DNA from 3 places in the Paenibacillus sp. genome. Region 2 is predicted to be linked to each of the others. Evidence: riboswitches for the same ligand, from Rfam matches in the RefSeq annotation. Region 2 holds a riboswitch; each other region holds the start of a gene.
What was found. A riboswitch is a leader RNA that binds a small molecule or an ion and turns the genes downstream of it on or off. The one in region 2 is predicted to bind cyclic di-GMP.
Positions count from the first base shown of each region.

Region 1: it holds a riboswitch for cyclic di-GMP, as region 2 does, so the genes downstream of both, VE009_RS14490 (putative bifunctional diguanylate cyclase/phosphodiesterase) here and VE009_RS25860 (hypothetical protein) in region 2, are expected to answer to the same signal.
Region 3: it holds a riboswitch for cyclic di-GMP, as region 2 does, so the genes downstream of both, VE009_RS15780 (hypothetical protein) here and VE009_RS25860 (hypothetical protein) in region 2, are expected to answer to the same signal.

Region 1 covers NZ_DASQNA010000027.1:30,969-38,890, forward strand. Annotated here, with positions in the region: gene rhaB (rhamnulokinase) at 1-541, shown strand, start outside; gene VE009_RS14475 (DeoR/GlpR family DNA-binding transcription regulator) at 604-1,368, shown strand; gene VE009_RS14480 (hypothetical protein) at 1,549-3,270, shown strand; gene VE009_RS14485 (DUF2254 family protein) at 3,417-4,580, opposite strand; cyclic di-GMP riboswitch class I at 5,059-5,146, shown strand; gene VE009_RS14490 (putative bifunctional diguanylate cyclase/phosphodiesterase) at 5,227-7,302, shown strand; gene VE009_RS14495 ((Fe-S)-binding protein) at 7,445-7,922, shown strand, end outside.
Region 2 covers NZ_DASQNA010000050.1:11,728-19,649, reverse strand. Annotated here, with positions in the region: gene VE009_RS25885 (CehA/McbA family metallohydrolase) at 1-914, shown strand, start outside; gene VE009_RS25880 (HupE/UreJ family protein) at 998-2,101, shown strand; gene VE009_RS25875 (hypothetical protein) at 2,120-2,647, opposite strand; gene VE009_RS25870 (ABC transporter permease) at 2,681-3,874, opposite strand; gene VE009_RS25865 (ABC transporter ATP-binding protein) at 3,871-4,581, opposite strand; gene VE009_RS25860 (hypothetical protein) at 4,699-4,977, opposite strand; cyclic di-GMP riboswitch class I at 5,053-5,142, opposite strand; gene purE (5-(carboxyamino)imidazole ribonucleotide mutase) at 5,490-5,954, shown strand; gene purK (5-(carboxyamino)imidazole ribonucleotide synthase) at 5,988-7,139, shown strand; gene purB (adenylosuccinate lyase) at 7,264-7,922, shown strand, end outside.
Region 3 covers NZ_DASQNA010000030.1:179,039-186,960, reverse strand. Annotated here, with positions in the region: gene VE009_RS15795 (ThuA domain-containing protein) at 1-449, opposite strand, end outside; gene VE009_RS15790 (AraC family transcriptional regulator) at 627-1,571, shown strand; gene VE009_RS15785 (HD-GYP domain-containing protein) at 1,707-2,615, shown strand; cyclic di-GMP riboswitch class I at 2,727-2,811, shown strand; gene VE009_RS15780 (hypothetical protein) at 2,854-3,150, shown strand; gene VE009_RS15775 (Gfo/Idh/MocA family oxidoreductase) at 3,188-4,270, opposite strand; gene VE009_RS15770 (hypothetical protein) at 4,453-4,701, opposite strand; gene VE009_RS15765 (nucleoside hydrolase) at 5,019-5,960, shown strand; gene VE009_RS15760 (sugar ABC transporter permease) at 5,973-7,340, shown strand; gene VE009_RS15755 (sugar ABC transporter permease) at 7,337-7,922, shown strand, end outside.

The sequences.
Region 1 (7,922 bases), on a different contig from region 2:
TAAAGAAGGGAAAAACCATTCGTTCGCCGAGCTCGTGAAGCTGGCGGAAGCGGCGGCGCCGCACGCGGCGTACATCGATCCGGACGACGACCAGTTCCTCGCGCCGAGCGACATGCCCGCGCAAATTCGCGCGTACTGCCGCGCGACGGGGCAGCCGGTGCCGGAGACGGAAGGCGCGGTCATCCGCTGCGTGCTGGAGAGCCTCGCGCTGAAATACCGCTGGGTGCTCGAGCGGACGGAGCGGCTCGCGGGCAAGACGTTCGGCGGCCTGCACATCGTCGGCGGCGGCATTCAGAACGAGCTGCTGTGCCGCATGACGGCGAACGCGATTCGCCGCCCGGTGTGGGCCGGCCCTGCGGAAGGCAGCGCGATCGGCAACGTGCTCGTGCAGCTGATCGCCGCGGGCGACATTCCGGATTTGGCGGCGGGCCGTAGAATCGTGCGCGACTCGTTCGGCGTGGCGGAGTATGCGCCGGAGGACTTGGATGCGTGGGCGGCCGCGTACGAGCGGTTCGTGCGCGTGACGAAGCTGGAAGCGTAGGTTTCGGGTTTGCGGGAGTGCATCTAGTGCTTACAGAAGAGCAACGAAGGAGGAGGTAAGCCATGCTGGTGGCGGAGCGATTGCAGCGCATCGTCGAGCTTGTGAACGAGCGGAAGAGCATCCGCGTGACCGAGCTGAGCGAATTGTTCGCCGTGACGGAAGAGACGATTCGCCGCGATCTGGATAAGCTGGAGTCGGAGGGGAAACTTGCCCGGACGCACGGCGGCGCGATCAGCTTGGCGGAATCCGATACGGAAGTGCCTTATTACGAGCGGGAGGTCGTTCGCAAGGAGGAGAAGCGGCGCATCGCGGAGGAAGCGGTCAAGCTGATCCGCCCGAAGGACCGCATTCTGCTCGACGCGAGCTCCACCGCTTGGTACATGGCGAAACTCATTCCCGACATACCGCTCACGGTGCTGACGAATTCGATCAAAGTAGCGATCGAGCTGGCCGGCAAGGAGAAGGTCGAGGTCATCTCGACCGGCGGCATCGTGTCGCCGGGGTCGCTCTCCTACGTCGGTCCGCTCGCGGAGCGCTCGCTGGAGTCGTACCACGTCGACCGGCTGTTCCTCTCCTGCAAGGGAGCGCGTCTCGACCGCGGACTGAGCGAGTCGAACGAACTGCAGGCGCTTGTCAAGCGGCGTATGATCGAGGCGGCCGACGAAGTCGTGCTGCTCGCCGACTACTCCAAGTTCGGCGTGCAGGCGTTCACGCATGTCGCCGGCTGGGACCGCGTCGCGCGCGTCGTGACGGACGAGAAAACCGGCCAAGGCGACGTGGCGCGGCTGCGGGAGATGGGCATCGACGTCGTGCAGTTAAAGGGTTAGAGGGTTAATGTTTCGCCTTCGTAACGATATATGAGCTTACCTATTTAGGACCCTAACGTTCTTCCTGCGTTGGGGTCTTCTTGCTGCATAGCCGCAGCGGGACGTACGGGTATTTCGGGCCGAAGGACGGATCGACAATGCGTTCGGGTACGGAGACAATAGAGGAAAGGAGGCGGACGGGTGGTGCTGCAATTGGGGGAGGCTGTTCATCTGCGTTATGCTTCGGTGCGAACCGTCGCGGCCGCGCGGATCATCATCATCTTGATCGCGCTTGCGGCTGTGGCGGTCGGGTGCGAGGAAGCGCCGTCGAATGTCGAGGACGCGGGATGGACGCTGCCCGCCTTCGAGGGCGTCATCGCCGTCAAAGTGACGGACGAACGAACGGGCACGGTGGTCAGGCGCATCGACGATCCGGCTGCCATCGAGCAGCTGCTGGGCGGGCTTCGCCAAGCGGAGCCGTCGGGGATCGACGACCCGGAGATGTCCGGCAGGTTGCTGCGCGTGACCTTGACCGGGGCGGAAGGGGTGCGTACGTTCACGGTGAACGATTTGCGAGAGACGGACGCAGCGCGATACAGCGGGAAGGTGTATATCGAGGGGGAGGACGGCCGGACTCGGGCGTGGACGGTCAAGAGCGCTTGGATCGCGGAGTTGTGCGGCGAATTTCGACCGAACGATCCTCCGCTGCTGTATCTTTCGATAGCGAACGAAAGCGGCAGCGTCTCCGTCTGGGCCAACCGGCGCATCCGCACGGCGTCGGCGCCCATCGCCGTCGAATCGACGCTGCAGGTCGCCGGGTTGACCAAGGACGCTTCGGCGCCGGCGTACCGGATCGAGTGGAGCGACGCGCAGCGGTTCGTTGTTCGATTCGAGGAGCTGGGCGAAGGCGCAGCGGTCCGATTTCGGTTGGACGGTTTGATGACGGCCGATGGGGAAACGTTCGCGAACGCGGACCAGCCCCGCCGCAACGAGGTATTGTTGATCGGCCGGCCGGCGCATAGCCGTGCGCTGTGGTTCGATGAGGCCGGACGCCTCTTCCGGGCCGTTCGGTCGGAGCCGGCCGCGCTGGTGCAGCCGTTCGAGACGGAGGACGGGCCGGCGCTGCTGGCATACCATCTCGACGGAAGCCAGACGGCGATCGACTTGCGCAGCGGGGAGCGCCGCGCCTTCCAAATTGGAGCGTGGCCGGACGCAGCGGAGCCGTTCGGCAACGATTACGGCTCCGACGTGCTGTTCTCCGACCGCATGCACGGGAGCGCGACCTTCGCGGTGCACGGCAACCGCACGCTGTACCGCGTCGAGCCGTTCGGAGGCGAGACGGTCAAGCTGTACGAATCGCCGGTCCCGATTCGCTCGGTCGCATCATCGCCGGACGGGCGTCGCGTCGCGCTGCTCGTGTCGGCAGACGGTGGTTCCGGCGGCGCTCTGACCGCGGAGGCGGATGCGCTCGTGCTGAGCGCGTCCGGCGAGACGCTGCGTCGCATTCCCCGCGTCACGTTCGGCGGGCATAGCGACGGCTTCCTGTTCGTGCTGCCGATGCGATGGGCAAACGACAACACGATCGCCGTACGCCGCTACGACGGGGAGTCGGACGTCGCTTGGATCGACGCGAACAAGGGAACCGTGCGGCTCGAACGCCGTCCTGCGCTGCCCGAAGCCGCAAGGTCGCTGCTGGAGGAAGCCGTCGGCTGGCCGGCCGAAATTATAAAGACGGCGCCGCTGGACGGCGGACAGGTCGCGGTATGGACGCATGAGGGGAGCTGGCTCGTCGATGCCGGGCGGCGGAGGGCTGTTTGGCTTGGGCCGGGCGAGGCGCTGCCGTGGACCGGCGGGACTGCGTTCGTCGTGTGGGAATCCGTGCCGGACGTTCGGACGTACGACATCGGCATGCCGATGCCTTGATCGATGAGGCGGCGAAGCCGGGAAGGAACGATCGTTCCAGCCGGCAAGGGGAGCTCAAAGCCGTTTCGACCGGCGGCACGGCATCGTGCCGCCGGGCTCGCTTTCCTGCGTCCCCGCTCGCCGATTGCTCCGGCCCTCCGAATGGATTATGATGTTTGGCAAATGTGGTCCAATCGTTGTTTTGCGTGCACAATCAAATTTCTATCCAGATCATGCATGATCCTTGGGTCGATGTTCGAATACACATAGTTTCCGATTTTCTGTACCGTCTCTCTTCCTTCTTGAAGTTCTTCCGCGAGATGAGTCAGCGACTCCAACAGAGCATGCATAACGGACACATCATGCGCCCCATACAGTCTGAGTTGGTAAAAGGTCTTATATAAGAAGTCCTCGAACGTAAAGTAAGGAATTTCGAGAATGTATCCCTTCCCTCTCACAATCCAGCAGCTGCCCTTCCATGACCCAAGCTTGGCAAGCAAAATCCCAAGAGCTCTAATGCAGTAGATCGCCGTATTAGGGTCATTAATCCCGGGAGAAATCGCCCGCAAACCCGTTTCTATTATTTTTTCCATAACGAAGGCGATGTCTTGCTCGTTTGACCTTACTGGAGAAACCTTCACTGCGTTCGCTAATTTTTTTTGAAATTCCTCGGATAAAGTAGAGTGCCCGCGAATTTCCATTAAGGGCGCTCTTTTTCGTATGTATTGGCCAACCTTGGGAATAAGGAGAATCTTTAACTCTTTATAGCCTTTTCTTTTTATTGCTCTCTCCAACGCCAAGAAATCCACAAAGTTCAGATATCCCTCCTTCTCCGAATATATAGTCAAACATTCAGCCGCTGGCGTCGAGGAAGTGAGTTCGGATTCCCCGAGGGTACCGACGGTTTTAAACGCATGAATCAATGTAACGGCTTTTTCCGAAACAATTTGAATCAAAGTATTAACCCTAATGAACTTAGACACCTGGTGAATAAAATAAACGAAAAACAGCAGGCAGATCAATGCGAACAAGACAGCGACCGAAGCATCGACGTCTTTCGGAAGCGGCAGGCCTTTTTGTTTTGCCCGCCTGGTTGGTCCTCCCTCCAGAAGGGGGATCGGCGTCCCGGGGGCGGGTGCGTATGCGCTGGAGGATGATGATGGGAAGGAGGTACGCAAAAGAAGGGAGGGGTGGTGACAAAAGAAAGGTAGGAGGTACACATCATGGCGGGGCACAGGCGGGCGCAGGCACGCTGAAGACGGGTTATGGGAAGGGAGTACGCAAAAGAAGGGAGGGGTGGTGACAAAAGAAAGGTAGGGGGTACACATCATGGCGGGGCACAGGCGGGCGCAGGTGCGTTGGCGGCGCGTTATGGGAAGGAGGTACGCAAAAGAAAGGAGGGGTGGTGACAAAAGAAAGGTAGGAGGTACACATCATGGCGGGGCACAGGCGGGCGAGGCGCGCTGGAGACGGGTTATGGGAAGGGAGTACGCAAAAGAGGAGAGGGGTGGTGACAAAAGAAAGGTAGGAGGTACACATCATGGCGGGGCACAGGCAGGCGCAGGTGCGCTGGCGGCGGGTTATGGGAAGGAGGTACGCAAAAGAAAGAGGGGATGGTTACAAAAGAAGGGTAGGAGGTACACATCATGGCGGGGCACAGGCGGGCGCAGGCGGTTGCAGGCGCGTTGTCGCGGATGATGGGAAGGGAGTACGAGTACGCAAACAATTACAAAAATTGGCGCGTGTCGAATCGTGTTGATATATGTTGAAAATTGGCTGAATCGCATCTATAATGAGGGCACTGCACTATAGACGAAACGGCAAACCTTGCGAAAGCAAGCGGCGCAAAGCTATGGGCCTACGGAAACCGAGTTTCTACGGCCGCCAAGCTCCCGAACGGTAGATGCGAGCGGCACTCCCATCCTCCTTTTTGCGCCTGCGTGTTCACCGACAACGTGCGAAAGAGGAGGTTCTACCATGAACACGCAAAATTCCGGGGACTTTACTTCGTACCTGGCCGGCAAATATAGATCGCTGCGCAATGAGCTCCGCCATTACCCTGGCGCGTTGTTCTCCTACGTGGAAAAAGACGGACGTCACGTGTATACGCGGGCCGACGGCGGCATGATCCACGATGCGAACCTGCGTCCGGAAGATATTATAGGAAAAGACGCCGCATTTTTGGAAGCGTTACCATATAATCGGGAGCGATTCGCTTCGGCCTGGGCGGGGGCGAGGACGGAGTACGAAGCCGAAGTCGAGGGACGCTGGGTCTGGACGTCGCTGCGGCCGATCGAGCGGGGCGGCGCCGTCGTCGAAGTCGTCGGGTACGCGGCCGACGTGACGAAGCGGAAAACGGTGGAGCGGGAGCTCGCCGTCAGCGAAACGAAATACCGTATCATCGCGGAGAACGCGACGGACCTGATTAAAATTTTCGGAGGCGATGGGACGATCGTTTACGCCTCCCCTTCGCATCTGACGGTCTTGGGCTATGCTCCCGAAGAGGTGGAGGGCACGAACGGATTGACATTCGCTCACCCCGACTACGTGGGTGTCATCATCGATACGATCCGCAAGCTGAACGAAGAGCGCCGGTCGATTACCGTGCAGCTTCGTTTCGTGCACAAGAACGGCTCCGCCGTTTGGCTGGAGAGCAAACTGACGCCGGTGATCGAACGGGGAACGGTCGTGTCCATCATCGCCGTTTCGCGGGATATCACCGAACGGGTGCGCTTGGAAGAGCGGATGCGGGCGATGGCGTACGAGGATCCGATTACGGGTCTCGGCAATCGCCGCCGCTTCGAGGAGCGGCTCCCGACGCTGCTGAGCGAACAGATAGGCCGGCGGACGGCGCTGTACTTTTTCGACATGGACCGATTCAAAATCGTGAACGATTCGCTCGGTCACGACGTCGGCGACTTGCTGCTGAAGCAAGTGGCGAATCGAATCAAAGCGATGTTCGACGGGACGGAACATCTCGGGTTCCGCATGGGCGGCGACGAATTCGCCGTCGCCGCGCTCGGCATCGCGGATCGAGATGATGCCGCCGCCCGCGCCGCGGCGATCATGAACGCGTTCCGGGTTCCGTTCACGATCGGCGGCATGGAAATCAACGTCACGACGAGCATCGGGGTAGCGGTATATCCAGACGACGCGCAGGATCTGCAAACGCTCGTAAGAGCGGCCGACCAAGCGATGTACTGCGCGAAGGAGCAGGGGAAGAACACGTACGTCTTCTACAAGAATCGCGTCGCCGAGGACCGGAGGACGGGGCTGCAGGCGGAGAACGAGCTCCGGAAGGCGCTTAGAGCGCGGGAGCTGTATTTGGAATATCAACCGCGCATCGACATGCGCACCGGCCGTCTCGTCGGCGTCGAAGCGCTCCTCCGCTGGCGCCATCCGGAGAAAGGCGTCGTGCCGCCGTCCGATTTCATTCCGCTGGCGGAGGAGAGCGGCCTGATCGTGCCGATCGGGGAATGGGTGCTGAAGGAGGCGTGCGCGCAAAACCGGCGCTGGCAAACGGACGGCTTCCCGCCGATCGTCGTCTCCGTCAACTTGTCTCCGAAGCAATTCGCGTCCGCGGGGCTCGTCGAGACGGTCGAACAGGCGCTGCGCAGCTCCGGGCTGGAAGCGAAGTGGCTGGAGCTGGAAATTACGGAGAGCATGATGATGAAGAACGTCGAGGCGGGCGTCCGGCTGCTCGGCGAGCTGAAAGCGCTCGGGGCGAGCGTGTCGCTCGACGATTTCGGCACGGGGTATTCTTCGCTGAGCCTGCTGAAAAATTTCCCGCTCGATTCGATCAAAATCGATCGCAGCTTTATTCAAGACATTCCGTTCGGCATTCGGGACGCGGCGATTTCTTCGTCGATCATCGCGATGGGGAAGCATCTCGGGCTGAAGGTCGTCGCCGAAGGAGTCGAAACCGGCGAGCAGCTGCGGTTTCTGCTTGGCGCGGGCTGCCACGAATATCAAGGCTTCTTGTACAGCAAACCGGTCCCGGCGGCGCGCATTGACGCGATGCTCGGAGAAGCGCCGGGAAGACAATGGAACTAGCCGCCGGCTGCACCCGCCCGGAACCGTCCAGGTGCCGGGCGCACAGCCGATCGCGCCGTTAAAAAATGCTTTACGCTATTCAACATGTCTGATAAGCTGATAAGCAGAGAGTTTTATTTTCCCCGGAAGGTGGAACGGTCCCATGAAAGTGTCTTTATTCATCACCTGTTTAAGCGATGCGGTATACCCGCGCGTCGGCGAAGCGATGGTCCGGCTGCTCGCGCGGTACGGCGTCGCCGTCGAATTCCCGAAAACGCAAACGTGCTGCGGTCAGCCGGCGTTCAACAGCGGCTACTGGGACGAAGCGCGCGCTTCGGCGAAAACGCTTTTAGAGTCGTTCGACGACAGCGATTTCGTCATTTCGCCGTCGGGCTCGTGCACCGGCATGATTCACCACTACTATCCGAAGTTGTTCGAGAACGATCCGGTCATGCTGGAGAAGGCGAAGGCGCTCGTCGCGAAAACGTACGAATTCACGCAGTTCCTCGTGCAGGTGCTCGGGGTCGAAGACGTCGGCGCGACGTTCCCGCACAAGGTGACGTACCACCCGTCTTGCCACGGCAGCCGGCTGCTCGGCATTAAAGCGGAGCCGAGCAAGCTGATGGAGAACGTGCGGGGCA
Region 2 (7,922 bases):
CGATCAAGATTGCAGCGGTGGAAGGCGAAACGGCGGGCGAGTTGGAATCTGCGCTGGAAGGCGACGGCGCTGCGATGGTATCCGCTCCGGTCGACTTCGCGATCGAAATTCAAGTAGGCGATCAAACGGTCGTCCTCAGCAGAACAGGCGAATACTTGAGCCGCTCGGTCGCAGTGAGCGACGACAACCTGACCGGAAACGGGTACTTGACGGGCGTTTACTACAACCCGGAAACCGGCGAGTTTATGCACGTACCGACGCAAGTCGTTACGGAGGACGGCAATACGATCGCGGTGCTCAAACGGAAAGGCTCTTCGATCTACACGGTCGTCGAAAGCTATAAGTCGTTCGACGACATCCAGAATTTCTGGGCGCAGGACGAGATCGAATTGCTGGCGTCGAAGTTTATCGTGAACGGTCAAACCGAAACCTTGTTCCGCCCGGAAGCGAACATCACGCGCGCCGAGTTTGCGGCGATCCTGATGAGAGCGCTGGGCGTGGAAGAGAACGCGTCGGCGGCCGTCGGCAAGTTCGCGGATGTCGAAGCGAACGATTGGTTCGCAGGCGTCGTAGGAGCGGCGTTCGATTCCGGCTTGATCACAGGCTACGAGGACGGCACCTTCAAGCCCGAGCAGCGGATCACGCGCCAAGAAGCGGCCGTGCTTCTGTCCAGAGCGCTCGACTTCGCAGGGATGCCGACGGAGGCGGCCGACGCGGAAGCGACGCTTCGCTCGAAGTTCGCGGACAGCGAGCAAAGCGTATGGGATGCGGCTGCGCTGGCGGAAATGGTGCAGCTCGCGATCATGAACGGTACGCCGGAAGGGATGATCGCTGCAGGAAGCCATGCGACGCGGGCCGAAGTGGCGGCGATGGTGAAGCGGTTCATGCTGGCGGTTGAATTCATCTCGGAGTAATCATCGATAGCGATTCCGTGGGTTTTGCCTCTTATGAGGCAAAACCCACATTTTCTATGTTCACGGCAGGAGGAAGTATATTCATGATTTTTAGGAAAATCGCATCACGCGCATTGTTGACCGTATCGATCGCCGCCGCGATAGTTTCCGTTCCTTACGCCGCGCAGGCGCACCCGTTAAGCGCGAGCTTTTCGGAATTAAAGCTTCAACCGGACGCAACAGAATTCAAGTTCTCGATCGACGAATTGTCCGTCATCGAATCGACGTCGGCGGACGCGGACGGGAACGGGGCGTTGACGGAAGCGGAAGTGCAGTCGGCGAGAGCCGAATTGGACGGATGGATCGGCCGTCACGTCGTGCTGCAGGTCGACGGCATCGCGCAGCGGGGAGAGCTGAGGGAAGTTTCCTACGGGCAAAGGGGCGATAAAATGTTCGTCGCTTTGTCGTACGCGTACCCCGCCGTGGATGCCGGACAAACGGTAAGCATCGAGGATGGGCTGTATCGGAACGACGGAAATACGAGCTACGTCAACCTGTTAACCTTTACGCACGGAGAAACGACGGAAGAGCATTTGATCAAAGGGGACAATCGCTTGTGGAAAGCGGTCGTCGCTGAAGGCTCCGTCGCGTCGGACGCGCCGGAAGGGTGGATGCAGTTTTTCGTCTTCGGCATGGAACACATTTTAACGGGCTACGACCATTTGCTGTTTTTGCTCGCCCTTCTGCTCCTGCGCACGAATTTCAAGACGTACGCGGCCATCGTCACGTCGTTCACCGTCGCGCACAGCATCACGATCTCGCTCGCGATGTTCGGCATCGTTCGGCTCCCCGCGCAGTGGATCGAGATCGCGATCGCGCTCAGCATCGTCTATGTCGCGGCCGAAAACTTATTTCGGAAAGAAGCGAAACGACGCTGGATGCTCACTTTCGCGTTCGGCTTGATCCACGGTCTCGGCTTCGCAAACCTCTTGATCGACATGACGATTCCGCCGCAGCATTTGGCGGTGTCGCTGCTGAGCTTCAATCTTGGCATCGAAGCGATGCAGCTGCTCCTGGTGCTCGCCGCGCTGCCGGCGCTGAAATACGTGCAAAACACGAAGCTGTACAAGCCGGCCGTGCAGCTCGCCTCTTCGCTGCTCATTCTCGTCGGCGGCTATTGGGCGATCGAACGGTTTCTCGGCGCATAAAAAAATCAGGCGAGGGGATTACCTCGCCTGATACACTTCAACGGAGTCCGCATTGAGACGAAACATACTGATCAAACCGGTCGCTTCGTCGACCTGTTCCCCGACCTCCAGCGTCCCGTAAGCCCATAGGGCTTCCTGGGTGTACTGGAGGTCTTTCTGATGCTCCGGCAAGTACACGGCGATCGCCTCCATATACAGCGGGTTGTCCGCGGAACAGAACGGACAAATCGCGCCGGCGGTCGGCACCAAATAGACGAAGCGATTGTCGATCGGGGTGAGTTCGGTCATGTAGCCGACGATTCCGACTTTCTTGCCGTTCAGGCTTTGCATGAACTCGGTGACTTGTCCGGTGCCGTCGTTCGAGGGCGTGAAAAATTGATCGAACGCGATCGTCGTCATCGCCCCGTCGGCATCGGCTCCATGCGCGGCGTCGGCTTGGCCTGCCGCTCCGACCGGCTGCGCAGTCTGTCCGCAGGAGGTAAGCAGGGCGGCCGCGAGAACCGTCCCTATGATGGCTATGAGGCGTTGGATCCGCAGTCGGTGCATAACGGCGTCTCTCCTTTGATCACTTGTGATTTCTCAAGAATGGATATGCTGCAATCCGTGTTGGGCGTCTTTGCGATAGAGGCCGATCAGCGGGCTGACGCACAGCGCGATCAACAGCCACAGCCCGCCCACGAAGGCAATGGCCGTAACGGCGTCCGGGGCGACGGGCGGCAGCGCTACGCCCCAAGCCGACAGGGCGTAGCGGCGCGCGAAGGCGAAGACGGCGGCCGACAAGCCGAAACCGGCGGCCGAGCCGCAGCCGGCCAGCAGCGCGGTCTCGAGCAGCAGGTTACCTAGAACGATCGTTCTGTTCATACCGAGCGCCCTCAGCAGCGCCATTTCGGAGCGGCGCTGGACGTTCGTGCTGAGCACGGCGAACGCCACCGCGAGCGCGCACAGCAGGACGCTGACGCCGCCGATCAGCTGGGCCGCTCTCTCGCCGAGGCGGAACATGGAGAGCAGCTCGCGGAAAACGCGAACCGGATATTCCGCTTGGACGCCGGGCAGCTCGTTCAGCTCTTCGCGAAGGGCGGGCGCGAAGCCGAGCTGTTCCGGCTTCAGCAGCACGGCGGTGATGTCGCCGTGCTCCGCCTCTTCGCCGTGCGCGTCCCATACGCTCTCCAGCGGGGTGAACAGCCCGAGATCGTCCGCCGAACCGACAGGGCGCAAGACGCCTACAACGCGGTATTCGTCTTCGTGCGCCTCGCCGTGGGCGCCGCCGACGCCATGGTTGCCGTGGAATTCGTCGCCGACGGAGAGGCCGGTCCGCTCGGCGGCTTCGGCGCCCAGCACGACGTCGCCCGACTTGGCGAACCACTCGCCGCCGCGCAGCGCGAACCGTTCGGGAAGACCTTCGCGGTGCGGCGTGAAATAGTCCCGCGTCGTGCCGACGATGGAGAGCCCCATGTAGGAGTCGCCCAAAGCGAGCGGAACGGCTTTCAGCACCCGAGGGTCGTCCGTCAATCGTTCGTATATGCTGCGATCGATGTTGCCGTTAGGGACGTCGGCCCGCATCACGCTGCTGAGCACGAGCTGCGTGGCGCTGCCCTCCGCGCCGACGACGATTTCGTAGGTTCCGGCTTGTTGCAGCAAACCTTCGCGCAAGCTGGCGGATACGGAAGAGACCGTAAATACGAGCGCCGCGGCGACGCTGACGACGAGACACATGAACAAGAAGGAGTATTTTCGTCCCCGCAGCTGCAGGAGAAGGAGGCGCAGCGCGCTCATGCGGAAGCCTCCTTCGGAGACAGAGCTTCTTTGTAAATTTGATTCAGCTCGGACATCCGCTCCTTCCGTTCGAAGCGGGCGGCGACGAGCTCGTCGTGGGTGACGGCGACGAGCGCCGCGCCGCGTTCGCGGCATAATCCGCACAGCATGTCCATGACGGCGCCGGCGGTCGCGACATCCAGATTGCCTGTGGGCTCGTCCGCCAGCACGAGGCTGGGCTCGTGGAGCAGCGCCCGCGCGATCGCGACGCGCTGCTGCTCGCCTCGCGACAGAAGCGAGCTCTTGAGCGCCGCTCGATGGCCGAGGCCGACGCGCCGAAGCAGCTCCGCGGCGCGCGCTTTGGCCTCGGATTCGCTCCATCGGGGGTGCACGGCGTGCTGCACCAGCACGTTGTCCATCGCGCTCATGTAGGGGAAGAGGTGGAAGTTCTGAAAGACGTAGCCGATGCGCTCGCCGCGAAACCGGTCGCGCGAACTTTCCGGGAGGGCGTACAGGTCTACGCCGAGGACGGTGACCTGCCCCTCGGCGGGGCGGGTCATCCCGGCGACGACGTTCAGCAGCGTCGACTTGCCGGAGCCGCTGGGTCCCATGACGGCCACTTGCTCCCCTGCGGAAACGCGGAAATCGTCGACGCGGAGGATGGTTTCGTTGACGGAGCGCGCCGGGCGCACGACCGCGCCGCGGCACTGGATGACGTATGGCTTCATCGGGGAATCGACACCTTTATCGGTTTTGTAAGAATCTATGAAAAGAAGTATAGCACATTAAGATTCCTATAAACCGTTAAAGGTTTGCTAAGGCGCGAGGGTAAAGCGGTTACATTTTTAAAGAATCTTTGATTTGTACTCGCCGCAGGAAAAACAATGTTCTACGCTGCATTTCTGCGGGTAGCAGTTGTCGCTCGCTTTCGAGCAGTAGATAGGGGAGGGGTCTTCGAAGTCCGGCGAGATCATGTGGCAGTAGCGGCAGGACCCTACCAGGGCGACCGTCATGCGGAGAATCAATAATTGGATGTCCCGGATGTCTTCATGGAGAAGGGCTTCGTGGTCGACTTCGGCGGAGTATATGATTTTTCCGACCGTTTCTTCTTCGCGTTCGAGCATTTCATTCACTCCCCACTTCCGCGGGCAAAGCGCAATAACGCTAAAAAAAGACACGCCCGTAGGTGTGTCTTTCCCTAGGGCAGCTTGGCGATCGTGGCTTCTTGCGAAGCGGTAGACCCATAGCTTTGCGTCCTTCCCTTTCGGTAAAGTTTGCCGTTTGCCTGTATCGAAGTCAGTATTTTCATCCTACTAAATTACCATCATAATACCATAACTTGGAACTTGAGTCACTATTTTTTTGGAAAGGCGGATGTTTGCGAAAATACGAACTATATTGAAAACGGTTGAGAGAATGTTCGCTTTTTGCGTTGACATAGCCGTGTAAGCATTGGTACACTAAAGATGAATAAAGGAATTTACGACAAACGCTTTTTTCGTCCTGGGACTGCGCGATGCGCGGAGCTGCGCCCGGACTTTTGTTTTGTACGAGGGCGGAAATTCAGGTTAAGATACTCTAATTAATTAAGGATAAGGAGATGGATGACGTGTCTACACCGATTGTCGGCGTCGTTATGGGCAGCAAATCGGATTGGGAAACGATGAAGCTGGCTTGCGAGACGCTCGAAGCGCTCGGCGTGCCGTACGAGAAACGGGTCGTTTCGGCGCATCGGACGCCCGATCTCATGTTCGAATACGCGGAGCAGGCCCGGGAGCGGGGCATCAAGGTCATTATCGCGGGTGCGGGCGGCGCCGCTCATTTGCCCGGCATGATCGCGGCGAAGACGGAGCTGCCGGTCATCGGCGTGCCGGTGAAGTCCGCGGCGCTGAACGGACTGGATTCGCTGCTGTCGATCGTGCAGATGCCGGCCGGCGTTCCGGTGGCGACGGTCGCGATCGGCGCGGCGGGCGCGACGAACGCGGGGCTGCTCGCGGCGCAGATCGTAGGCGCCTTCGACCCCGAGGTGGCGGCAAGGCTGAAGGAACGCCGCGCGAACACGCGCGCGGAAGTAGAAGCAATCGGCGATAACCTACCGTAAATTGGAGATACTACCGACATGGAAACCATTGACATGAAGAGAGTGTTGCCCGGCGCGACGATCGGCGTGCTCGGGGGCGGCCAGCTCGGCCGCATGTTGGCGCTGAAAGGGCGCGAAATGGGATATCGGTTCGTCACGCTCGATCCGACGCCGGATTCGCCTTGCGGACAAGTATCGGACCGCCAGGTGACGGCCGCGTACGCGGACGAGCGCGCGGCGCGGGAGCTCGCGTCGCTCGCCGACGTGATCACGTACGAGTTCGAGAACGTGAACGCGGGCGTGGCGGCGGTGCTGGAGCGGGAGTCGTACGTGCCGCAGGGCAGCGAGCTGCTGCGGACGACGCAGCATCGGCTGCGCGAGAAGCGCGCCATTGAAGCGGCGGGCGTCCGGGTGGCGCCGTACCGCGCCATCGAGTCGACCGCGGATTTGCGCGAGGCGATCCAGGAATTTGGCCTGCCGTGCGTGCTGAAAACCGCGACAGGCGGCTATGACGGGAAGGGCCAATTCGTCATCAGGCGCGCCGAGCAGGCCGCGGAGGCGTTCACGGCGCTCGGCGGCGGCGCGGTCGAGCTCGTGCTCGAGCAGTTCGTCGATTTCGAACGGGAGCTGTCCGTCATCGCCGCGCGCGGGTTGGACGGCGAGGTGCGGACGTTCCCGCCGGCTTGGAACGTGCACGTGAACAGCATTCTGCACACGTCGACGGCGGCGGACGGGCTCATCCCGGACGACGTCGCGGGGCGCGCCCGCCGGATGGCGGCGGATATCGCGAATTCGCTGAACGTCGTCGGGCTGATTGCCGTCGAGATGTTCCTGAAGGCGGACGGCACGTTGTTCGTGAACGAGCTCGCGCCGCGGCCGCACAATTCGGGCCACTACACGATGGACGCCTGCAGCGTGTCGCAGTTCGAGCTGCATCTGCGGGCGGTATGCGGCTTGCCGCTACCGGAGCCGCGCCTCCTGACGCCGGTCGTGATGGTTAACTTGCTCGGCGAGCATATCGAACCGACGCTGCGGTGGCTCGAGGGCGAAGGCGAGCGGAGCCTGCCGGAAGGCGTGACCGCGAAGGTGCATTTGTACGGCAAGGCGGAGGCGAAGCGCGGCCGGAAGATGGGCCACATCAATTTGCTGACGGACGACCCGGCGAAGGCGCTGCAGTGGATCGAAACATGCGGCATTTGGACGTAGTTTCGCGAGCGAGCGGTCGAAAGATAGCGTAAGCGCGGCTCCGCCGTTCGGGGACCGAATCAGTCTCGGCGGCGGCGGACCGTTTTCATCATATAAAACTCAAAAAGTGGCGGAGGAACCGAACATGTTGGAACGTTACAGCCGGCCGGAAATGGCCGCGATCTGGACGGAGCAGAACAAGTTTCAAGCTTGGCTCGAGGTGGAGCTGGCGGCGTGCGAGGCGTGGAGCGAGCTCGGCGTCATCCCGAAGGAAGACGTCGAAGCGCTGCGCGCCAACGCGAGCTTCAACATCGATCGCATCTACGAGATCGAGCAGGAGACGCGCCATGACGTCATCGCGTTCACGCGCGCGGTATCCGAGACGGTCGGACCGGAGCGGAAATGGGTGCACTACGGCCTCACGTCGACCGACGTCGTCGATACGGCGCTCGGCTACTTGCTGAAGCAGGCGAACGGCATTCTCGAAGCGGACATCATTCGGTTTATCGACATTCTCAAAGAGCAAGCCGTTCGGTACAAAGACACCGCGATGATGGGCCGCACGCACGGCGTGCACGCGGAGCCGACGACGTTCGGCCTCAAGCTCGCGCTCTGGTACGAAGAGATGAAGCGCAACCTCGAGCGGTTCCGCCATGCGGCGAACGGCGTGCAGTTCGGCAAAATTTCCGGCGCCGTCGGCACGTACGCGAACATCGACCCGCACGTCGAAGCGTCCGTCTGCCAGAAGCTCGGCATTACGCCGGCGCCGATTTCGACGCAGACGCTGCAGCGCGACCGCCACGC
Region 3 (7,922 bases), on a different contig from region 2:
TCTTCCTTCGGCAGCTCGAAATATTCGCCGAGCCCGGCCGCGATCGGATGCGCCGGGTTGACGACCCATACGCGCTCTTTGTCGTCCGCTTCCCGCCATTTCAGGTCGCAGGAGGTGCCCATCAGCTTTTTGAAAATTTTCGAGAAATGACCCGAGTGCAGCACGATCAGCCCCATGCCCTTCAGCACGCGCTGATGCACCTTCGCGACGATCTCGTCCTTCACTTCGTTGTGCGCCACATGGCCCCACCAGATCAGGACATCCGTCTTCTCCAGCACGGCGTCGGTAAGGCCGTGCTCCTCGTCGTCGAGCGTCGCGAACGTCACCTCGGCGTCGACGTCCAGCCCTTCCGCGATCGCGGCATGAATCCCTTTCGGATAAATCGCGGCGACGGTCTCGTTTTTCTTCTCGTGCCGGTGCTCGTTCCAAATCGTTACGTTCAAAGCCATGGTTATGTACGCTCCTTCTAGAGTCTATGTTGAGATTATTATAAGAAAAGAACCCGTCCCGGCGCGATGGCAAATTCGATGCAATCTTTACGGTATTCTGTCACGCCGGGTAAAATATGATGCGCATGTGGTAGAATGGATGTACGAAATCCTGTGTTTCAGCGAGGAGTTCTCTTTATGTATCCCGATATGCGTTACGAGCAAGTCGTCTATCAAGACCCGTTCCTGGCGATTCGCATTTGGCAAATCGATACGGCCTTCGACAGCGGCGGAGACGTCCAAACCCGCATTGAGCAGGACTGGCAAAGCCAGCGCTTCTCCTTGTGGCATTACCATAAAGAAGTCGAGTTTCTTCATATTTTGCACGGGGGGATGACCGCCTTCTGCAAGCAGGACCGATTCGTCCTCGGCGAAGGCGATGTCGCCGTCTTCGGCTCCTCGGAGCCGCACACGACGATCCAAACGACGGACGGACAGCTCAGCTACATCGTCTTCCAAATCGATCTCCGCAAATATTGGGACGAAAGCACGCTAAAGAGCATGCAGCATTTCTCGGAAGTCATTCGTCCGCTGAGCTCGCTTAATTACGTGTATGCCGAGCATCCGGACGTCCGCGAACGGACGGGCGCGCTCATTCGCGACATTTACCGGGAAATGAACGAGAAGAGAAGCGGCTACGAATTGGCCGTCTCCTCCCGCATCAAAGAAATGCTGCTCCTGCTGCTCCGTCACGACACGAACAAGCACTTAAACTATCTCGACAACGGCTTGTTCGAGCGGCTCCAGCCCGCGGTCGATTACATCGAGTCGCATCTCGGCGAGAAGCTGTCCGTCTCGGAGCTGAGCGCCCGGTTGAACATGAGTTATACTCACTTCATCAAGTTGTTTAAAAAGGCGGTCGGCATGTCGTTCAGCGACTTCGTCTTGTACAAGCGCATCAAGAAAGCCGAGCAGCTGCTGCTCACCGGCAACGCCAGCATCGCCGAAGTGGCCGAATCGGTCGGCATGACGAACCTCGGCCATTTTTACGACGTGTTCCGCCGATTGAACGGCTGCTCGCCGAAGCAGTTCAAGGACAGGCTGCGGGAACCGTATCCGGTGACCGCGGGGAACGGCTCGTAACAGAATGCGTCCGTCCCGTCAGCTCGAGATTGCCGCAAAATTGTATAAAACTCGACAAATTTCAACATAATTCTCCATATCCGAAGCGCGAGTGATATACTGAATGCAATCGAACCTGGGGGAGAGATCTGGAAGATGAGGGTCAGAGTCCATCGAAAAGGCGAATACATCGAGTCCGTACCCATGAAAGGTCAGCTCTTCTCCTTGATCACGACCGGCGACGGCACGGAAATCATTCATCATAAGCTGGAAGACGGCGTCAGCTCTTACCTCGCTCCCGAAGAAGGCTGGGAAGCGCTCGAATATATTTATATTTTATCCGGACAATTGATTTGGAAACGCCCGGAAGGGGACGTCGTCCTGAGCCCGGGCGATTCCGTTACCGCGCATATGATTACCGAGATGGCGATGTTCGTCGCCGTCGGGGAAACCGAAATCTTATACGTCGTCTCCCGGCCTTATTTTCATAATTACAGCGGATCCATTCAAAAATTGTTCGACCTCGCCGTGAAAATCGAAGAGAAAGACGGGTACACCTCCGACCACTGCAACCGGATCAAAAAGTTGGCTACCCTCGTAGGAGAGAGAATGGGGCTTTCCCCTTACGAAATCTACGTTTTGAACTTGGCGGGCTTCCTGCATGACGTCGGCAAAACGCAAATCCCGGAGCACATTCTCAACAAACCGTCCAAACTGACCGACGAAGAGTTCGAGCAGATGAAGCTGCATACGGTATACGGACGGCGGCTGCTGGAAGAAACGGGCATGCCCGATTTGAAAATCGTCGGGGAAGTGGTGGAACAGCATCATGAACGCTACGACGGCAAAGGATATCCTCGCGGTCTGCAGGGCAATCAAATTTCCAAGCTGGCCGCCATCATCACCGTCGTAGATTCCTACGACGCCATGACCGTGGATCGCGTGTATCAGAAAGGGCGCCCGCAGGAAGAAGCGATGCAGGAAATCGAGAGATGCAGCGGAACGATGTATCACCCCGAAATCGTTCGAGCGTTCCTCTCGATCGCCGGCGAAACGAAACTGTGACGTCGCGGCCGCGAATATACCAACTTTCTCATTGACAGGCATGTCGAAAGTTGATATATTTTCATCACTAAGCATCTTCTTAAAATATTAACGCTAGGAAGCAAAGCACTTCTTGATAAAAGGCAAACTTGTCGAAAGACAAGGACGCAAAACTAGAGGGCCTTCTCGTTACAGCGAATGGCAGCCAGTTACCGAATGGAGCGCTTTTTTTATTTTGAGCGCAACGAGGTGAATTGGGATGACAACGAAACGCACGCTGCTGATCGGCGGAGCGATTCTCGCTTGCCAACTGGCCTTCGCAGGCATGGCGAGCGCCGCTACGTACGACTCTTCTTCCGACAAACATTTGAATGTGAACGTCCCTTTGGTATCGGCACCGAAATTAGGTACTGGCGCTCTCACGTTCCAACTGCAACAATCCATTTATAGCAATGTAATCAACCCGACCGGCGTAGATTACGAGTACTACTATATCTGGCTTTCCGTGAACGGCGACCCTGTGTTGGCCGTCGATCCTTACAAAGTAGGTTTTTAAGGAAAAAAGCGGCCCGCGTGAAGCGGAGCCGCTTTTTTTATTCGAAATATACCGCCTTGCCCGTTCTCGAAGATTCGTATACCGCTTCAAGAATTTCGGATACGACACAGGCCTGTTCCGGCGTCACGACCGGATCGGTGTCGTTCTCGATCGCCGCAAGCCACAGCTTCATTTCGAGATCGGCCGGATCTTCTTTGCTGCCGTCGTAGAAGTCTACGCCTCGGGCGTCGAGCTCGATGCGATTCGTGAACAGCTTGCCGTACTTCTCCCCGTTGATGCGCAGCCCGTCGTCCATATCCGCGCCGCCTTCCGTGCCGCACAGCGTCGTCTTCGCTTCGCCGGTGCGCACCAGGTTGATCGCCCAGCTCGATTCCAGCATGATCGTCGCGCCGTTCTGCATCGTGATCATCGCCATCGCGGAATCTTCCACGGTGAATTTCTTCGGATCCCAAGAACCCCATGCGTTGGCGGCGCCTTCCCGCTGCGACAGCTTATGGAACGCGGTCCCGAGCACCGCCTTCGGCTTATAGTTGTTCATCATCCAGAGCGTCAAATCGAGCGCATGGGTGCCGATATCGATGAGCGGCCCTCCGCCCTGCTTCTCCTCGTCCAAGAACACGCCCCACGTCGGCACGGCGCGGCGGCGGATCGCGTGCGCTTTGGCGTAATAAATATCGCCCAGCTCGCCGGCGTCGCACACCCGCTTCAAGTATTGCGAGTCGGCGCGGAACCGGTTTTGGTAGCCGATCGTCAGCTTCTTGCCCGTCCGCTTCGCCGCTTCGACCATTCGGCGCGCGTCGGCCGCCGTCTTCGCCATCGGCTTCTCGCACATGACATGCTTGCCCGCTTCGAGCGCGGCGATGGAGATGTCGGCATGCGAATCGTTCGGCGTGCACACGTGCACGATGTCGAGCGTTGCGTCGGAGAGCAGCTCCTTATAATCCGTATACACCTTGGCTTCCGGCGCGCCGAATTTCTCGGCGGCTTCCCGCGCGCGCTGCTCGTCGATATCGCAGAAGGCGACCATCGCGGCGTTCGGCTGGTTTTTCAGCGCCGGCATATGCTTGCCGTTCGCGATGCCGCCGCAGCCGATGATTCCGATGCGGTATGTTTTAGACATGTCGTTCCCTCCCTATAATAAATCCCACATCATTATAAGGAACGAGCCCGACGTGTTTCGATGACAAATGCGGTGCATTTTTTACGGTATTCTACCTTTGTGGCGGCAGCGGCGCCGTTCATTTCGGCCGCTGGCTCCTAGGAACGCTTTATCGAAAAACATATTGTCCAATTGCGATTCCGTCAAAGATCCTGCAATGGAGGCGAGCGACTCTCATAAACCGTCGTCCCGGAATCGATATAGATGACATCGCCCTCATTGACGAGCGAAGCGGCGGCGATCTGATCCTTCTTCTCCACGTTCAACAGCGCTTTGGTTTGAATCGGCGTTTCGTACGCCTCTTCTTTCATGCGCTCCGCCGCCCCGCGACGCTCCTGCTCTCGAATTTCCTCGGATAATCGGATATGAATGATTTCCATGTACTTCGTCAACGAGGACAGCTCCCTTCCCGCATTGGTCTCAAGGGTCTGCCCTCGATTATCGATTGACCGAAGTCACATAACATAACACATCAACCTCCAACCTCTGCGAAAACCTGCTTTTTTTCACTCAAATACCTGACACAACCACGGAATGTTAGGGTCTACCCCTCCTAAAAAACCTAAATTACCGTTGACAAAGCGATGCGACCCCCTTATATTGTAAATCAACATACATTTTCATGTAACTTTATATCACTTTTATGTAAATTGATTTACATTCATTCTGGGAGATCGAGCTCCGCATGAAAACGGGAATGGAGTTATGTATGAACGTAAAAATGGTTTTGGATGTAGACACGGGGATTGACGACGCATTAGCGATCGCCTATGCGTTGGCTTCCCCCGAAATCGAGCTGCTCGGGATCACCGTCTCCTATGGAATGGCCCCGGTACACTGCACCTTTCGCAATACCAAGTTTATTGTCGATTTATTTCGAGGCAATACGCCGGTCTATATGGGCGCGGACCGACCGCTTCAACGCTCGCCGCAATATTTCGCCGATTTCCATGGGCAAGATGGTTTAGGAGACACGCTGGGCGGCGCGGCGGCCGCCGACGTTTCTCCGGAGAGCGCAGTGGATTTTATAATCCGACAAGCCCGCCTGCATAAGCGGAATCTTACGCTCGTTACGACGGGGCCGCTCACCAATCTCGCCCAGGCGATTGCGAAAGATCCTGCGATCATCGGAATGATCGGCAACGTCGTCATCATGGGCGGTGCCGTTCTTTCCCCCGGAAACGTGAGCAAGTTTGCGGAAGCGAATATGTACGTCGACCCGGAAGCCGCCGATCTGGTGTTCGCATCCGCGCTTCCCATTACGTTGGTCAGCCTCGACGTGACCCGAAAAGCATTGCTGACCGAAGAAGATTTGCTGAGATGGAGAAACATCGGGACGAAAGCAAGCACGTTGTTCGGAGAATTCACGGATTTCTACATAAAGTCATACAAAAGATTTCATCCCTACATGAACGGCTGCGCTCTCCACGATCCACTTGCGGTAGGCGTCGCCAAAGCTCCCTCGTTGGTCGGCACCGTGCCGATGTTTCTCAAAGTGGATTTGGAACCGGATGCGTTGGGTCGAACGACGGAGGATCTCTCTCGGACGAGCCCGGCGGAGCCGACGGCCCGAATATGCGTGCAGGTCGACGCGGAACGGTTCAGGAACGATTTTTTTCGGTGGATCGAGAAATTATTGGAGATCGGATAGGAGTTGAAGCAAGTGAGACAAACGGCAGTCAAGCAGCGGCATAACGATTACGGCATCAGGCGGCAAAGCATGCATCAACATGGAAGAAACGCTGTGGCGTTATCGGTTTTGGCAATGGGATTGGGGCAAATGTACAATCGTCAGCTCATCAAAGGCATTCTAATGCTTGCGGTTCATGTTTTCGGTATATACACCGCGCTTTTCCGTCTGCCGCACGCCGTTTGGTCGCTTGCGACGCTTGGCGAAACCGAGACGCAAATGAAGAAGGTCGGAAAAATGTATCAACAGATCATGGGCGATCATTCGATCTTCCTGTTGATCGAAGGTTTGATCACCGTCTTTATCCTGCTCGTCATCCTTTGGTGTTACGCCCTTAACATCAAAGATGCTTACAAGATCGGCAAACTTCGCGAGCAAGGCAGGGTGCCGCACACCTTCAAGATGACTTTGCGTTATGTAGCCGATTACCGGTTTGCCCAGATCGCCGTTGCGATTCCGCTGCTGGGTGTCTTGTTTTTCACGGTGATGCCGATCGTATTTATGATTCTTCTTGCGTTTACGAATTTCACGAGGGAAACGATGCCGCCGGCCAACCTGGTCGATTGGCACGGGCTCAAAACGTTTCGCGATATTTTCCGGATCGAAATGTGGAGCCGAACGTTTTACGGGGTTACGCTTTGGACGTGCGTTTGGGCGCTAGCCAGCACATTGACTTGTTTTTTCGGAGGCTTCGTCGTTGCGTTGGTGGTGCAGCAGCGCGACATTCGTTTTAAAAAGGTTTGGCGGACGATCTTTATCATCCCGTTTGCGATTCCCATGTTCGTATCTACCTTAATATTGCGCAACATGTTTAACGGACAATTCGGGCCGATCAATCAATACTTAAGCCTCATGGGACTTGACAAAATTCCTTGGCTTTCCGACCCCGCCTGGGCGAAACTGACGCTGGTTCTGGTCAATTTTTGGATCGGATTTCCGGTTTCGATGCTGATGATTATCGGGGTGTTATCAACGATTTCCAAAGACATGTACGAAGCCGCGGACATCGACGGCGCCAACGGCTTTCAGAAGCTCCGATTTATAACATACCCCCCCGTTATGTACGCGATGGCGCCGCTCGTCATCATGCAGTTTGTCGCCAATATGAACAATTTCAATATTATTTACCTGCTGACCGACGGCAAGCCCGTCAACGCGGACTATCAATTCGCCGGCCATACCGACATTTTGATTACGTGGCTGTTCAAGCTGTCCATGGAGCAAGGCCAATACAATTTCGCGTCGGTGATCGGAATTTTCATCTTTATTATCCTCTCCGCTTTCGCCATATGGAATGTCGGACGAACCAAAGCATTCAAGGAGGAGGGCGGTCACGGATGATCGGCCAAACAACAATAACCATGATACGGCGAATCGGCAGCTACCTGTTTCTATCCTTGACCGCGGTCGTTTGCATGTACCCGGCGCTGTGGGTCGTCCTTTCCTCGTTTCGCCCGGGCAATTCCCTCTTCAGCGAGACGCTGTTTCCAAGCGATTTTACGGCGATCCATTACCGCGAGCTGTTCACGAATTACCTGTTCGGTCAATGGTACCTCAATACGCTTACCGTAGCGGTTCCCAGCATGCTGCTCGGCACGATTTTGATATTGACGACGAGCTACGCCTTCTCAATGTTCCGCTTTCCCTCTCGGAAGCAGCTGATGAACTCTTTGCTCGTGCTGGGGTTGTTTCCAGGCTTTATGAGCATGATCGCCATTTACATCCTGCTCAATCAATTGAACCTTCTAAACACGCATATTGCGCTCATTATCGTTTACGCCGCGGGAGCGCCGCTCCAATTCTTGTTCGCCAAAAGCTATTTCGACACGATTCCGAAAAGCTTGATCGAAGCCGCCAGAATCGACGGCGCCGGTCATTTGGGCATTTTCCTCCGCATTGTGATTCCTTTGGCAAGGCCGCTTA